3 regions of the Pseudomonas sp. B1-22 genome follow, and region 2 is predicted to be linked to each of the others. Evidence: predicted binding sites of a transcription regulator. Region 2 holds the regulator's gene; each other region holds the start of a gene.
The links. The regulator FliA, encoded in region 2, starts transcription of late flagellar genes. The targets are predictions, from matches to a motif close to CTAAAGTTTNNNNNNNNNNNGCCGNTAA.

Region 1 (3,448 bases), on a different contig from region 2:
CCAGGATCGGCCGGGTCACTCCACGGGCGGTGAGCCACATGGCGAACAGGCCGATCAGCACTGCGACCAGGCCGAAGCCAAGCTGGGAGAGGGTGCCCTGGGTGCGCTGCTCGTCGAGCTGCTCCTGCAGGGCGAGGGCCGGGCCGAGCAGTGTCTGTTGCGGCACTTCGAGGAGGACGGCCCAGGGCTTGGAGCCGGGGATCGGTTGCAGCGGCTCGATGACCTGCAACTGGTCATCCTGACGCAGTACCTGTTCGTGGTTGCCGGCAATGGACTGCATCAGCTGCGCGCCTTGCTGCGGATAGACCTCCTGCAGCTTCTTGCCCAGCAGCTTGGCGTCTGCACTGTGTCCGGCGAGCAGGCCGGCGGCGCTGACGATGCTGACCTTGCTCTGGCCGTCATACAGTTCCTGGCTGCCCTGGCGGCTGATCTCCTGGAGCTTTTCCAGGCTGATGTCCAGGCCCATCACGCCGACGATCTTGCCCTCCAGTTCCAGCGGGAAGGCGATGCTGGTCATCAGCATCTTGCGGTCGCCGACCTGATCGAAATACGGGTCGAGTACACAGGGTTGGCCGGTGGTCTTGGGGCAGGTGAACCAGGCGTTGTAGGGTGCGCCGCTCGGGCCGGGGCTGGTGTCGGCGAGGGTGGCTTCGTTGGTCGCTTCGGATTCGAGCTTGCCCGGCGTCGCCTGCGACCAGTACAGCGAAAAGCGCCCGGCATCGTTGCTGCCGATCTCGGCCTGGCCGGCGAACAGCTGGTCCTTGCCGTCCAGGGCGTTGGGTTCGAAGGCCACGTAGAGCCCCAGCAGTTCGGGGTTGCCTTCCAGGGCGGTCTTCACCTGGCGGGTGAGGTCCTCGCGCAGGTCGTAGGCATCGAGGAAGCGCTTCTGCGCCTGGTCGCGGAGGAACATCACCTGCCGCGAGAAGCCCTTGCCGTACTGGTAGGCGTCCATGATGTAGCGCTGTATGCGCATCGCCTGGACTTCACCGCGCGAGCGCAGGCGCGCCTGGGCGGCTTCGTCGAGCATGCGCGTGCTGGATTCCTTGACCAGCGCGGTGCTGTGCTGGGTGCGGAACACGGAGAGGCCGGACAACAGCGACACCACGCCCAGCAGGCAGAGGCCGGCGAGCAGCGTGATCTTCCATTGGATGGAAAGGCGGCGGAGAAGCATGGTCATGTCCTTGAGCAGGAAAACTCGGGGCTGCCGGGTTATCGGCCTTTTCCGCCCCTTCTTGATCGGTGGCAGGAGGAATCGCCAAAAAACAGGCGATTCTGGTGTGCCCGTTCCACAGGCAGCGTTTTCTCAGCAAAAAGTGTGCTCGCCAAGGCGAAAGTCCTGTCGAAATTGCGCCGTCTGTTATCCGAAAGGCTTTGATTCAACAGGCTTTTTGACAGGCCGGGAGGGGTTCGGCAGAGTACGCGCCTTTTGCCTGCCGCAAGACCTGCGGGCCCGGTTGTGAAGGAGAGATGAGATGAATGCGGTGCTGATCGCCGTTGGCTTGATGCTGGTGCTGAGCCTGTGTCGCGTGCATGTGGTGGTGGCGCTGATCGCCGGTGCCGTGACGGGCGGGCTGCTCGGCGGCCTGGGCATGGAGGGCACGCTCAAGGCGTTCAATGCCGGCCTGGGCGGCGGCGCGACGGTGGCGCTGTCCTACGCGATGCTGGGTGCCTTTGCCGTGGCCATCGCGCGCTCCGGCATGGCTCATGCGCTGGCCGACCGTGCACTGGCGATGCTTGGGCGGCACCAGGACGAAGCGCCGGCCGGCTTCAAGTGGCTGCTGATCGGGCTTCTGCTGCTGGTGGCGATCTCTTCGCAGAACCTGTTGCCGATCCACATTGCCTTCATCCCGCTGCTGGTGCCGCCGCTGCTCTATGTACTGACCCGGCTGCAAATCGACCGCCGGCTGATCGCCTGCGTGATCACCTTCGGCCTGATCACGCCCTACATGTTCCTGCCGGTAGGCTTCGGCAACATCTTCCTCAATGAAATCCTGCTGGCCAACGTCGCGCGCAGTGGCGTGGATGTCAACGGTGTGGACGTCAGCCGGGCCATGCTGATCCCGGCGCTGGGCATGGTCTGCGGCCTGCTGATCGCGGTGCTGTTCAGCTACCGGCGCAAGCGCAGCTATGACCTGGAGCGCATCGAGCAGGCCGAGCGGGTGAGTACGCCCTACAGCCCGATGAGCCTGGCGGTGGCAGGGGTGGCGGTGGTGGCAGCATTCGTCGTGCAACTGTGGCTGGACTCCATGATCCTCGGCGCGCTGGTGGGCTTCCTGGTGTTCTCCCTGTCTGGCGTGGTGCGCTGGAAGGAGGCCGACGACCTGTTCACCGAAGGCATGAAGATGATGGCGATGATCGGCTTCATCATGATCGCCGCCGCCGGTTTCGCCGAGGTGATGAAGGCGACCGGGCAGGTTGCCACCCTGGTCGAAGCGGCGGCCGCCTGGATCGGCCACAGCAAGGCCTGGGGCGCATTCCTCATGTTGCTGGTGGGGTTGCTGGTGACCATGGGCATCGGCTCGTCCTTCTCCACCGTGCCGATCATCGCGGCCATCTTCGTCCCGCTGGCGGTGCAACTGGGCTTCGGCCCGCTGGCCATCGTCAGTATCGTCGGCACCGCCGGCGCGCTGGGGGATGCGGGTTCGCCGGCGTCGGACTCCACCCTGGGTCCGACCTCGGGTCTCAACGTGGACGGCCAGCACAACCACATCTGGGATACCGTAGTGCCGACCTTCCTGCACTACAACCTGCCGCTGCTGGCCTTCGGCTGGGCGGCGGCGATGGTGCTGTAAGGCGGCATTCGCACCGCAAAAGTTGCACTCGGCAGGCCGACTGCTGACTAATGGGCAGGTTTCCCCCTTCTTCCGGACCTGCTCATGTTCGAATCGAAACTGGAATACCGGACGTTCCTGCTCCTCCTGGCGGTGGTCACCATCGCCTTTGCCTGGTTGCTGTTGCCGTTCTACGGCGCGGTGTTCTGGGGCACCATCCTGGCGATCATCTTCGCTCCGCTGCAGCGCCGCCTGCGCGTGCGCCTGAACGGTCGGAACAACCTGGCGGCACTGATCTCGCTGACGATCTGCCTGCTGATCGTGATCCTGCCGATGATCTTCATTGCCGGAGCGCTGGTGCAGGAGGGGACGACGGTCTACCAGCAGCTCAAGTCGGGCGATCTCAATTTCGCCGCGTACTTCAAGGCAGTGATGGATGCGTTGCCGCGCTGGGCCTACCACTGGCTGGAGCGTTTCGACCTGACCGATCTCTCCGGCCTGCAGGAGAAACTGTCCAGGGGCGCCATGCAGGTCAGCCAACTGGTGGCGACCAAGGCTTTCAGCATCGGTCAGAACACCTTCGACTTCGTCATCAGCTTCGGCATCATGCTCTACCTGCTGTTCTTCCTCCTGCGCGACGGCCCGGCCCTGGGGCGTCGCATCAAGCAGGCGGTGCC
Region 2 (3,448 bases):
AGAAGAATGTCGTTGAGGTGCGCGGAAAGCTTGCGGCTGTCCTGGGCGCTGATGTAGAGGAATTGCTCGACGCGCTTGGCCAGCTCGCGGAAGGCCTCCGGGCCCAGCTCGCGGCGCATGAAGCGCGCCCAGTCTTCCTGCAGTTCCTTGGCCTGGGTCTCGATGTGCATGACCACCGGGGTGCACTCTTCCACCAGGTCCATGGTGCGGTTGGCCGCCTTCTCGGTCATCTTCACCACGTAGGAGAGACGATCGGTGGCGTCGGCGATCTGCGACATCTCCTCGGCGTGGCGGGAGTTGGGGTCGATCTGGAAGTTGACGATGGCATTGTGCAGCTCGCGGGTGAGCTTGCCGACTTCCTGGTAAAGCCCGCGATCGCGCGCCTGGTTGAGCTCGGAGATCAGCTGCACGGCGGTCTGGACTTCGCCGCGTTCGAGGCAGTCGACCAATTCGCGCGCGTGTTTTTTCAGGGTCGACTCGAAGTCACCCGCGGATTCGTTGAGATCCATGACGCCCTCTCTGTCAGCCTCAGCTGCCGACCCGCTCGAAAATCTTCTCGATCTTTTCTTTCAGCACCTGAGCGGTGAAAGGCTTGACCACATAGCCGTTGACCCCGGCCTGGGCCGCTTCGATGATCTGGTCGCGCTTGGCCTCGGCGGTGACCATCAGCACCGGCAGGTGCTTCAGGCGCTCGTCGGCACGCACAGCGCGCAACAGGTCGATGCCGGTCATGCCGGGCATGTTCCAGTCGGTGACGAGGAAGTCGAAGTTGCCGCTGTGCAGCATCGGCAGCGCAGTGGTGCCGTCGTCGGCCTCTGCGGTGTTGGTGAACCCCAGGTCACGCAGGAGGTTCTTGATGATGCGCCTCATCGTGGAGAAGTCGTCCACGATGAGAATTTTCATATTCTTGTCCAAACCGACCTCCATCGATACCAGGCACGTCCTGGCGGGCGTGCCGTCAATTCATTGAGCGGCGTGCGCTCATCCCGTGTGGGCGGCGTCAAAGGGACGTCGCCCGAAAGAATTCTGAAATCTAAATCTGAAGCCTACGAAAAAGCCGACGCGAAACTACCCGAACCTCAGTGCGCGCGCCACTCCGCCAGACGCGCCCGCAGGCGCGCGGCGCACTGGCTGTGCAGCTGACTGACCCGGGACTCGCTGACGCCCAGCACTTCGCCGATCTCCTTGAGGTTGAGCTCCTCGTCGTAGTACAGGGCCAGCACCAGCCGCTCGCGCTCGGGCAGCTTGGTAATGGCATCGGCCAGCGCCGCCTGGAAGCGTTCGTCTTCCAGGCCGTGGGAGGGCTCGCTGCCCTGGTGCGAAGCGTCTTCGGCCAGGCCGCTGCCCTGCTCGCCGTCCTGCAGCAGATCGTCGAAGCTGTACAGGCGGCTGCCCTGGGTGTCGCTCAGGATGCCGTAATACTCTTCGAGGCTCATATTGAGTTCGGCAGCAACTTCCTGATCTTTAGCGTCACGACCGGTTCTGGCCTCGACGGCGCGGATGGCGTCACTGACCATGCGGGAATTGCGGTGCACCGAACGCGGGGCCCAGTCGCCCTTGCGCACTTCGTCGAGCATGGCGCCACGGATGCGGATGCCGGCATAGGTCTCGAAGCTCGCGCCCTTGCCGGCGTCGTATTTCTTCGCCGCTTCCAGCAGGCCGATCATGCCGGCCTGCATCAGGTCCTCCACCTGCACGCTGGCCGGCAGACGGCCCAGCAGGTGATAGGCGATACGCTTGACCAGCGGCGCGTACCGCTGGATCAGTTGGTCCTGGGAGTTCTGCGCCTGCGCCTTGCTGTACATACGCGCTCCGGAGGCCGTCATCATACGGCCGAACCCGTGGTCGGATGCTGCACCAGGCGCTCGACGAAGAACTCCAGGTGCCCACGCGGGTTGGCCGGCAGCGGCCAGCTGTCGACTTTCTGCGCTATCGCGCGGAAGGCCAGGGAAGCCTTGCTGCGCGGGAACGCCTCATACACCGAACGCTGCTTCTGCACCGCCTTGCGAACCGACTCATCGTACGGAATGGCGCCGACGTACTGCAGCGCCACATCGAGGAAGCGGTCGGTGACCTTGGTCAGCTTGGCGAACAGGTTGCGGCCCTCCTGGGGGCTGTGGGCCATGTTCGCCAGCACACGGAAGCGGGTCATGCCGTAGTCGCGGTTGAGCAGCTTGATCAAAGCGTAGGCGTCGGTGATGGAAGTAGGTTCATCACAAACGACCAGCAGCACTTCCTGGGCGGCGCGAACGAAGCTCACCACCGAGTCGCCGATGCCGGCGGCGGTGTCCACCACCAGTACGTCGATGTTGTCGCTGATGTCACTGAAGGCCTGGATCAGGCCGGCGTGCTGCATCGGCGTGAGGTGCACCATGCTCTGCGTGCCGGAAGCCGCCGGGACGATGCGCACGCCGCCGGGCCCCTGGAGGATCACGTCGCGCAGGTCGCACTCGCCTTCGATCACATCGGCCAGCGTGCGCTTGGGCGTCAGGCCCAGCAGCACGTCGACGTTGGCCAGGCCCAGGTCGGCGTCCAGCAGCATGACGCGGCGGCCGAGGTCGGCCAGCGCCAGCGACAGGTTCACCGACACGTTGGTCTTGCCAACACCACCCTTGCCACCGGTGACTGCGATTACCTGTACAGGATGCATGCCCATATCAATACCTTGTCTCGTCAATCAGCCGCCGCGCCCCCTGGCGCTGCGGCCTTGCCGGCTGCGGTGCTCTACCGCTTCCGGCGTTCGCGGATCGTCTCCCAGAGCATCCGCCTTGCCGGGCGACCCACCTGGCCGCCCGTCACCCCACCATGGGGCCGTTCAATTCGTTCAGCTGGCGCGACGCACCGGCTGCTGGTACAGGCCGGCGAACATGTCGGCCATGGCCTCCTCGCTCGGCTCTTCCGGTGCCTGCAGGCTCACCGCGCGGCTGACCAGCTGGTGGCTGCGCGCAATCTGCAGATCATCCGGAATCTTCGGACCGTCCGCCAGATAGGCTACCGGGAGACGCTGGCCAATTGCCAGAGCGAGCGCCTCGCCGAGGCTGCCGGCTTCGTCCAGTTTGGTCAGGATGCATCCGGCCAGTCCACAGGAACGATAGTTCTGCCAGGCGGCCTTGAGCACCTGGCTCTGGCTGGTCGCGGCCAGCACCAGGTAGTTCTTCACGTTCAGGCTCTGCGCGGCCAGGGCTTCGAGCTGCATGCGCAGCGCCGGATCGTTGGCCGGCAGGCCGGCGGTATCGATCAGCACCAGGCGTTTGCGCGCCAGCGGGGCCATGGCCTGGATCAGCGACTGGCCGGGATCGACCAGGGTCACCGGCACGTTGAGGATGCGGCCGAGGGTCTTGATCTGCTCCTGGGCGCCGATGCGGAAGCTGTCCATGGACACCAGGGCGATGCTCTGCGCGCCGTACTTCAGTACGTAGCGGGCGGCGAGCTTGGCCAGGGTGGTGGT
Region 3 (3,448 bases), on a different contig from region 2:
CCATGTCCCCGGTGAAGGGCCTGCCGGGCGTGACCTGGTACGTCGCCCTGGTGCTGGACAAGAGCGCGGCCTACGCCATGCTCAGCGACTTCCGTACCTCGGCGGTCATCGCCACGGTCATCGCCATCGTCGCCATCCTGTTCCTGCTGGGCATGCTGATCCGCGTGCTGATGGCGCCGCTGACCGACATGGGCCGCGCCATGCAGGACATCGCCCAGGGCGACGGCGACCTCACCCAGCGCCTGAAGGTCGCCAGCAACGACGAGTTCGGCGTGCTGGCCAACGCCTTCAACCGCTTCGTCGAACGCATCCACGAATCCATCCGCGAAGTCGCCTCCACCGCCCGCAGCCTGCATGACGTCTCGCAACTGGTGGTCAACGCCTCCAACTCGTCGATGAGCAACTCCGACGAGCAGGCCAACCGCACCAACAGCGTGGCTGCCGCGATCAACGAACTGGGCGCCGCCGCCCAGGAAATCGCCCGCAACGCCGCCGACGCTTCGCACCACGCCACCGATGCCTCGCACCAGGCCGGCGATGGCCGCCAGGTCGTCGAGCAGACCATCAGCGCGATGAACCTGCTGTCGGACAAGATCAGCTCCGCCTGCGCCAACATCGAGGCGCTGAACAGCCGCACGGTGAACATCGGCCAGATCCTCGAAGTGATCAAAGGCATCTCCGAGCAGACCAACCTGCTGGCCCTGAACGCCGCCATCGAAGCGGCCCGTGCCGGGGAAGCCGGCCGTGGTTTCGCCGTGGTGGCGGACGAGGTGCGCAACCTCGCCCACCGCGCCCAGGAGTCCGCCCAGGAAATCCAGAAGATGATCGAGGAGCTGCAGGTCGGCGCCCGCGAGGCCGTGGACACCATGACCGAGAGCCAGCGCTACAGCCTGGAAAGCGTGGAGATCGCCAACCGCGCCGGCGAGCGCCTGGCCAGCGTCACCCACCGCATCGGCGAGATCGACTCGATGAACCAGTCGGTGGCCACCGCCACCGAGGAACAGACCGCCGTGGTCGACTCGCTGAACATGGACATCACCGAGATCAACACGCTGAACCAGGAAGGCGTGGAAAACCTCCAGGCCACCCTGCGTGCCTGCGCCGACCTGGAGAACCAGGCCGGACGTCTGCGCCAGCTGGTGGACAGCTTCCGCATCTGATTCCGCTGAAAACGAAAAAGGCGCCCGAGGGCGCCTTTTTTGTTGGTGCTCACCTGTAGGAGCGCGCCACGCGCGCGATCGCGGGCATGGCCCGCTCCTACAAGGGAATATCGGCGTCTGCCCCTACCGTTCGTCCCTCTGCCTCAAGCTTTTCGACAAGCGGCCGAAAGCAAAGATGAAGGTCCGCGAGAACAACGAATGCAGGCGGACCCGAAACCACCACTGGCACATGGGAGTGCCGGCCCCGCCCGCCCGGCTATCCGCCGCGCCGGCTTCGTCCGCTCCGTCACCATACGGACGGGCGCACCCTGGCGACATCGGATCTGTCGCCCGGACCCACGCCGTTCTGGCATCCCACTACTTCCGGACTCGACGCAGCATGATCAAGAGCCTGAAATTCAGCCATAAGATCCTCCTGGCCGCCTCGCTTGTGGTTTTCTCCGCTTTCGCCCTCTTCACCCTCTACAACGACTACCTGCAGCGCAACGCGATCCGCGACGATCTCGAAGACTACCAGCGGGAAATGGGCACGGTGACCGCCAGCAATATCCAGAACTGGCTGAGCGGCCGGATACTGCTGGTCGAGAGCACCGCGCAGACCATCGCCCGCGACAGCGCCCCGGACAAGCTTGCCGCACTGCTGGAACAGAACACCCTGCGCAGCACGTTCAACTACACCTACCTGGGGCAGGAAGACGGCACCTTCACCATGCGTCCGAACGATGCCATGCCCGACGGCTACGATCCGCGTACCCGCCCCTGGTACAAGGATGCCCTGGCCGCCGGCGGCACCACCCTGACCGAGCCGTACATCGACGCGGCAACCCAGCAGCTGGTCATCACCATTGCCACTCCGGCCCGCAACGGCGGCAAGACCGTCGGCGTGGTCGGTGGCGACCTCGGCCTGCAGACCCTGGTGCAGATCATCAATTCGCTGAACTTCAGCGGCATGGGCTATGCCTTCCTGGTCAGTGGCGACGGCAAGATCCTCGTGCACCCGGACAAGAACCTGGTGATGAAGACCCTGGCCGAGGTCTACCCGCAGAACACGCCAAAGATCGGCAGCGGTTTCAGCGAAGCCGAGCTCGATGGCCAGACCCGCATCCTCAGCTTCACCCAGGTGAAAGGTCTGCCGTCGGTGAACTGGTACATCGGCCTGTCCATCGACAAGGACGCGGCCTATGCGATGCTCAGCAAGTTCCGCGCCTCGGCCATCATCGCCGCGGCCATCGCCATCGTCGCCATCCTGTTCCTGCTGGGCATGCTGATCCGCGTACTGATGGCGCCGCTGACCGACATGGGCCGCGCCATGCAGGACATCGCCCAGGGCGACGGCGACCTCACCCAGCGCCTGAAAGTGGCCAGCAACGACGAATTCGGTGTAGTAGCCAACGCCTTCAACCGCTTCGTCGAGCGCATCCACGAATCCATCCGCGAAGTGGCCTCCACCGCCCGCAGCCTGCATGACGTTTCGCAGCTGGTGGTCAACGCCTCCAACTCGTCCATGAGCAACTCCGACGAGCAGGCCAACCGCACCAACAGCGTGGCCGCCGCGATCAACGAACTGGGCGCCGCCGCCCAGGAAATCGCCCGCAACGCCGCCGACGCCTCGCACCATGCCACCGATGCCTCGCACCAGGCCGGCGATGGCCGCCAGGTGGTCGAGCAGACCATCAGCGCGATGAACCAGCTGTCCGACAAGATCAGCTCGGCCTGCGCCAACATCGAGGCGCTGAACAGCCGCACGGTGAACATCGGGCAGATCCTTGAAGTGATCAAAGGCATTTCCGAGCAGACCAACCTGCTGGCCCTCAACGCCGCCATCGAAGCCGCCCGCGCCGGGGAAGCCGGCCGTGGTTTCGCCGTGGTGGCGGATGAGGTACGCAACCTCGCCCACCGCGCCCAGGAATCGGCCCAGCAGATCCAGAAGATGATCGAGGAGCTGCAGGTCGGCGCCCGCGAGGCCGTGGACACCATGACCGAAAGCCAGCGCTACAGCCTGGAAAGCGTGGAGATCGCCAACCGCGCCGGCGAGCGCCTGGCCAGCGTCACCCACCGCATCGGCGAGATCGACTCGATGAACCAGTCGGTGGCCACCGCCACCGAGGAACAGACCGCCGTGGTCGACTCGCTGAACATGGACATCACCGAGATCAACACGCTGAACCAGGAAGGCGTGGAAAACCTCCAGGCCACCCTGCGTGCCTGCGCCGACCTGGAGAACCAGGCCGGACGTCTGCGCCAGCTGGTGGACAGCTTCCGCATCTGATTCCGCTGAAAACGAAAAA

Region 1: a site for FliA is predicted at 1,210-1,237, ahead of ACQ5BL_RS05090 (methyl-accepting chemotaxis protein). Genes of this name have one in related genera too.
Region 3: a site for FliA is predicted at 1,303-1,330, ahead of ACQ5BL_RS22390 (methyl-accepting chemotaxis protein). Genes of this name have one in related genera too.

What each region holds. Positions count from the first base shown of each region.
Region 1 is NZ_JBCHVH010000001.1:1,093,186-1,096,633, forward strand. It holds gene ACQ5BL_RS05090 (methyl-accepting chemotaxis protein) at 1-1,171, opposite strand, end outside; gene ACQ5BL_RS05095 (Na+/H+ antiporter family protein) at 1,473-2,792, shown strand; gene ACQ5BL_RS05100 (AI-2E family transporter) at 2,877-3,448, shown strand, end outside.
Region 2 is NZ_JBCHVH010000002.1:226,477-229,924, forward strand. It holds gene ACQ5BL_RS07930 (protein phosphatase CheZ) at 1-509, opposite strand, end outside; gene ACQ5BL_RS07935 (chemotaxis response regulator CheY) at 529-903, opposite strand; gene fliA (RNA polymerase sigma factor FliA) at 1,080-1,829, opposite strand; gene fleN (flagellar synthesis regulator FleN) at 1,826-2,656, opposite strand; gene flhF (flagellar biosynthesis protein FlhF) at 2,825-3,448, opposite strand, start outside.
Region 3 is NZ_JBCHVH010000006.1:84,833-88,280, forward strand. It holds gene ACQ5BL_RS22385 (methyl-accepting chemotaxis protein) at 1-1,160, shown strand, start outside; gene ACQ5BL_RS22390 (methyl-accepting chemotaxis protein) at 1,540-3,429, shown strand.